DNA from 2 places in the Shewanella seohaensis genome. Region 2 is predicted to be linked to the other one. Evidence: riboswitches for the same ligand, from Rfam matches in the RefSeq annotation. Region 2 holds a riboswitch; the other holds the start of a gene.
What was found. A riboswitch is a leader RNA that binds a small molecule or an ion and turns the genes downstream of it on or off. The one in region 2 is predicted to bind cyclic di-GMP.
Positions count from the first base shown of each region.

Region 1: it holds a riboswitch for cyclic di-GMP, as region 2 does, so the genes downstream of both, gbpA (N-acetylglucosamine-binding protein GbpA) here and L2713_RS08640 (glycosyl hydrolase family 18 protein) in region 2, are expected to answer to the same signal.

Region 1 covers NZ_JAKILE010000001.1:184,642-187,804, forward strand. The annotation lists gene gbpA (N-acetylglucosamine-binding protein GbpA) at 1-1,371, opposite strand, end outside; cyclic di-GMP riboswitch class I at 1,497-1,592, opposite strand; gene L2713_RS00845 (TMEM165/GDT1 family protein) at 1,995-2,552, shown strand; gene katB (catalase KatB) at 2,623-3,163, opposite strand, start outside.
Region 2 covers NZ_JAKILE010000006.1:40,488-43,650, reverse strand. The annotation lists gene L2713_RS08645 (ROK family protein) at 59-850, shown strand; cyclic di-GMP riboswitch class I at 1,324-1,412, shown strand; gene L2713_RS08640 (glycosyl hydrolase family 18 protein) at 1,521-3,163, shown strand, end outside.

The DNA.
Region 1 (3,163 bases), on a different contig from region 2:
ACATTGATAGACCTTGCCAGTTTTAGGTTGCAGCACTTTAGTACCAGCCACATAGTTTTTAATGCCCTCGGGGAAGACAAAATCAGCATTCGGCGCTGTGGCTTGATCTTTTAAGAACAGATCGAAGTTTTGCTGGATGACCTCACCTTGCTTAGGCTCGCCCTTCACTTGTAAGTGATAATGGCCAGCCTTAGGCGCGACGACATCAAGCACTAGACTCGCGCTGGTATTATTGACCGCTTGTGTGACATATCCTGCAGCCGTGCCATCGTGGCTAAACAGATAAGCTGAGACCTGCATATCCGCATTAGTGCTGACATCGAAACTGACCTTTGCGGCACCATCGACAATAGTGTAATCATCGGCCAGTGACGTGACATCGAGCTGATTGCCCGGCGCAGGCGCAATATCAAAGCTCACTTCCACTCGCTCTAGGCCCGAATTAGGCGCGGCATAAATCTCATTTTTACCGTAAACGGGCGAAATCACCCCAGAGGCATTCTTCTGCCCCGCCCTAAGTTGTGGTTGCTGGGCATTAATGGCACTGGCTAACAGGAATGGCCAGTTTTGCTTGGCGCCTTGAGTAGTGTCGGCAATGGTTATCTGAGTTTGCTTGGCAGTTTGCTCGCCATTAGCATCAAACACCCGCGTCATCACCTTATCACCCGCCTTAAGATCGAGTGACGGATTGATATCGCCAATATCGGTCCACTCGCCCGGCACCACAACATCTGAGCTAAAGTTCACATCGATGGCATTATAGAAACTGTTCGTGGTATCACCGACTTCCCACACGGCCAAAATCACGTGATAACCGCTTCTGTCTTCAGGTACATAACAGTTATGTGTCACTAACTTAGGCGGCTGAACCATGCCTCCATCGACCACACAGAAGGGAGCTAAGTCAAAGCTTGCGCGGCTCAACGCTTGGTTTTGATCCCACCCTTGGCGAGTTAAATAATAACGCCAATTGCGGGTCACGTGGTTAGCGGTGAACTGCCAGCTAAAGTCATTCCAACCCGACTTAATGTCATGCTTAGACCAACGACTTGGGCTCTGTTCATCCAAGGGAGAAAACGCCGCGTTGGCTGCACTGGCAATTTTACCGTCGGCAGGGCCTGACTCAGGAAAACCTGAAGGGCCTTCAACACTTTGCGGTTCCCACTGAACGGCGCCGCAATTTAAATTGCTGCCAGTTTTACAGGCGTACGAGCGTGATTCTGGTGAAACCACATAACCGTGGGCCGACGCCGTTTGGCTAACTAGCGCACTCGTAGCGCTTAAGGCCAAGGCAATTAGGCTTAAACGAGCCAGTTGTGGGTGTTTACGGTTAGCATTTGTGATTGATGTAAAAGTAGTTAGATGTGCCACTTTATTGTACTCCGTAGGGTGCCTTTCTCGACGAGATTGGCATAGGTATAAAAGTGGTATTTAGGCAAAACAGCATTAAGCAAAGCCGTTTATTTTTCAAAGAATTGAAAGCATCAGCTCAATTCTGAGGCAACCCCGCTATCTTAGTTTCAACATCCCTTTACAACCTTAGACCGGAGGCTTTGCGTCCTAATTTTTCAATTAGTTTGCCAAATACGGTGGATCTCCATTGAAGTTAACAGTATGTAACTTAAACATTGAGACCCGGCTAACCTAACAACAAAAGACAGCGTTGTCAAAATTTAAATTATTACAATTCAACATGTTACAAAACGATAAGCGGTATTTTATTGGCGCCTGTCAGATTATTTGCCCTCTGACTCGATGAGTTTAATCTTGAAACCCTATTTCACTTGGGTATAATGCCCACCTCGCTTCGGGGGAGTAGCTAACTGGATTTCGAGCCATCGATATTCAGGGTGAACATCAACATACTTGGCCGCATGCCATGGTGTTCACAGCAAATCATCGATTTGTCCTGCAAGACCTGAGCACAGTAACCGCACCTAGGGGTGGACGGTCTATTGTGCTTATGTCAAAAACCACCCCTAAAAGGATCACACTTGGAAGCGTTACTCGCCTCAACCTTTACGGTTGCCATCGCCGAGATTGGCGATAAGACCCAACTGCTTGCCCTATTACTCGCTGCAAGATTTAAAAATAAAACTGCGATTATCTTGGGGATTTTACTCTCAACCCTGTTTAACCATTTTGCCGCCGCCTGGCTTGGACAATGGGCGATTAACTGGGTGAGCCCAGATGTAGCACGCTACTTGGTTGCCGCCTCCTTCTTTGCGATTGCACTCTGGGTACTGATCCCCGATAAAGTGGACGCCGAAGAGAGCCGTTTCTATAAGATGGGACCCTTTGTTGCGACCTTTATTCTGTTCTTTATCGCCGAAATGGGCGACAAGACTCAGATCGCAACTGTCGTTTTAGCCGCTAAATACGATGCCTTAGCCATGGTGGTTGCAGGTACTACTTTGGGTATGTTGCTAGCGAACGTCCCAGTGGTTATTGCGGGACATTTTAGTGCCGAAAAATTACCAATGAAGTGGATCCACAGAGGCTGCGCAATTTTGTTTGCCCTGCTCGGCGTAGCAACCTTAATGGTTAACTGATTGATAAAATGAAGATAAACAAAAAGGCCAGTGATAACACTGGCCTTTTTTATTGGGCTAACGAATTAACTTATAACCCGAGAGCAGTTTGGATACGTTGACCGTAATCGGCATCGGCTTTGTGGAAATGTGCCAGCATACGTTGCTGTACCTCTACACTTGCCTGACGCAGTGAGCCAGAAATCGTTTCCACTAAGCGTGCTTTCTCGGCTTCGCTGAAGATGCGATACAAATTACCCGCCTGAGTGTAATCATCCTGATTGTAACGGCTGTAACGCGCCGCTTCGCCATCTAAACGCAGTGGTGGCTCGGCAAAGTTTGCCGGTTCAACTAAAGCACCCGCAGTGCTGTTTGGACCATAGTTAGCCGCGGCATCGCCACCGGTTTGACTACCGTGGTACGGGCATTGTGTTCCCGCCATGGCACCCGCACGTTGGTGATGGTTGGCTTTAGTCGCATGTGGGCAGTTTACCGGTAACTGGTTGTAGTTCGCCCCAATTCGGTAACGCTGCGCATCGGCATAGGCGAATAAACGCGCCTGCAACATCTTGTCGGGCGATGCGCCCACACCAGGCACTAAGTTGCTCGGTGCTAATGCCACTTGCTCGACT
Region 2 (3,163 bases):
AACATTCGCCATCTCCGCTCGGGGTCAGAGGGGAGCACATGTATCAGTGGAGTTGGCGATGCAAACATTAACAATAGACGTGGGCGGTAGCAAAGCCCTGTTCGAACTTCAACTCAAGGGGCATACAGAACAATATAAAATCCCCACGGGTGAAGGCTTTAAAATTGAAGATTTAAATGATCAAATCGCGGCGCTGGAACGGGATTATGATTTACAGCACTACCATTTAGCGATCGCTGTACCTGGACTCGTACAACAGAATCGTTTGGTGTCCTGTAAATCGCTGCCCGGTCTCAATGGGCTAAGCTTTGAAACCTTGAAAACCCAAGGCGAACTTAAGTTTATCTGCAATGATATCGACGCCGGTATGCAGGCAACCTGTGACGAAAAATATGCCTGTGAGTTGTTAGTCATGTGTGGCACTGGAATTGGCATGTCGATCGCGTTGAGCGGCAAGGCTTTTACGGGGGCTACGGGAGTCGCGGGGGAGCTTGGGCATTGCCGGGTGATGACGGAGGCGGGGGAGTTTAGTCTCGAGCAGCTCGCCAGTGGCGATTCTATCCGCAGCCGTAAGATTTCCACCGCCGATGATTTATATCTCGCCGGCACTTATCTGGGGATGGGGCTAGCGTGGGCGGTCAATCTGTTTAATCCTAATCGGATCTGGTTAGCGGGTGGCATGATGAACAGCGCGCCGTACTACAAGGGTTGTCTGGATAGTTTAAGACGCATGGCTCTCAGGGCTCCATTAGCCGAAATGAAGATTAATCGTGTCGATGATATGGAGACCTTAGTCTGCCGTGGCTTATCGGTGATCTTGGCAAGGGATTACTCGAAGGACGCCGCCTAACGGCTTTCGATTGAGATGCGAATAGGTCAAGATTGAGGCGTGATAGGTTCGTTCAGGTTATCAATCTTGGCTTACTCACGCTGATCCAGATATTGATTTCGTTTGGGTCGAGAACAACAGCATGCGGCCATCGGATTTGTGTGTTTGCAGTGCACTCTGCATATCACCTCGTTCGATGACCGCATTTTTGTTTGCACGAGTTATCAAGTTGCGCCTTGCAAACCGCTTTCTTAAGACTTTCGATTTATTTTTATTGTCTTCCCTATTGGCGATACCAGTCCATGATAGGACTCCATGGCTTAAGCAATCCTTTTAAATACAATTCATTGCTCATTTTTTGCACTCAGTGGTTTTACTTTTCCTTTAAGCCAATCCAGTGTTGGTAATCGGTACAATGGCCCGTTTGTTAATATTTAGTTGCAATTTAACGCTATAGCGGCATATGCTAATTAACGTAATGACAACGTTGTCATTAGTGAAAAAGGCAAACCAATCGAAAGATTGGGACGCAAAGCCTCCGGTCTAAGGGTTCGTTTGTACCTATGATAGCGGGGATACCACAGGTTGTTTCTTCATGCTGCCGTTGTACGCACATGGTTTTAAGAGTGTTGTTTCCTGTCTACGCTTTGTTTGCCTTATTGATGCATAACTTACTCAATAGGGAAATCTCATGTTTAAGACTCAAATCTCCACCTCGGCGATGCTGGTGGCCTCGGTGCTGGCATCCGCTGTCAGTTTTCAAGCCTTTGCGGCGCTCCCCGGAAAACCGACTTTAGGTTGGGGGGAAACCAAGTTTGCCATTATCGAGGTGAATCAAGCCGCCTCAGCCTATAACCAATTAGTGACGGTAAAAGATGCCGCCGATGTGTCCGTGACCTGGAACTTGTATAACGGCGATATCGGCAATAAGGCGCAGGTGTTACTCAACGGAAATGTGGCATGGGAAGGTCCTTCGAGTGCGGCGGGTACGGCCAATTTCAAGGTCAATAAGGGCGGGCGCTATCAAATGCGCGTGCAGCTTTGTAATAATGAAGGTTGCAGTGCCAGTGATGCGAGGGAAATCTTAGTCGCCGATACCGATGGCAGTCATTTACTGCCACTCAATGCGCCTTTGAAAGAAAACAATCGTCCCTATGCGAATAAATCCGGCAAAGTGGTGGGAAGTTACTTTGTGGAGTGGGGTGTTTATGGACGTAAATTCCCCGTCGATAAGATCCCTGCACAAAACTTAACCCATATTTTATACGGCTTTACCCCGATTTGTGGTGGCAATGGCATCAACGACAGCTTAAAGGAAATCGAAGGTAGCTTTGAGGCGTTGCAGCGTGCCTGTGCTGGCCGTGCCGATTTTAAAGTGGCGATCCACGACCCTTGGGCGGCGGTGCAAATGCCGCAGGCGGGGGTGAATGAGTATTCCGATCCCTACAAAGGCAACTTCGGCCAATTGATGGCGTTAAAACAAGCCTATCCCGATCTGAAGATCCTCCCCTCCGTTGGTGGCTGGACGCTCTCCGATCCCTTCTACTTTTTGGGGGATAAAACCAAGCGCGACACCTTTGTCGCCTCAGTGAAGGAATTTTTACAAACCTGGAAGTTCTTCGATGGTGTCGATATCGACTGGGAATTCCCCGGCGGCAGTGGTGCTAACCCAAGCTTAGGAAATGCCAACGACGGACAAACCTATGTCACCCTGATGCGTGAACTGCGGGCGATGCTCGATGAGCTCAGCGCCGAAACTGGACGCACCTATGAGCTGACGTCGGCCATCAGTGCGGGCGGCGATAAAATTGCTAAGGTCGATTATCAGGCGGCGCAGCAATATATGGATTACATCTTCCTGATGAGTTACGACTTTAATGGCGGCTGGACCAATACAGAGCTTGGACATCAAACCAATCTCTATGAGGCGAGCTGGGATCCTAATACCCGTTACACCACGGACAAAGGCGTAAAAGCCCTGCTCTCTCAAGGGGTGACTCCGGGTAAGATTGTGGTCGGCGCTGCTATGTACGGCCGTGGCTGGACTGGGGTGAATGGCTACAGCGGTAACAATCCTTTCACGGGCACTGCAACGGGCAAAGTGAAGGGCACTTGGGAAGCGGGCGTAGTGGATTATCGCCAGATCGCCAAGGATTATATGGGCGCAGGTTGGAGCTATGCCTATGATGAAACCGCTGAAGCGCCATCTGTCTTTAATGCATCTACGGGTGATTTAATTACCTTCGACGATGCTCGTTCTGTTAAAGCCAAGGGCCAATACGTGCTGACCAATCAGCTCGGTGGTTTGTTCGCCTGGGAAATTGATGCCGATAA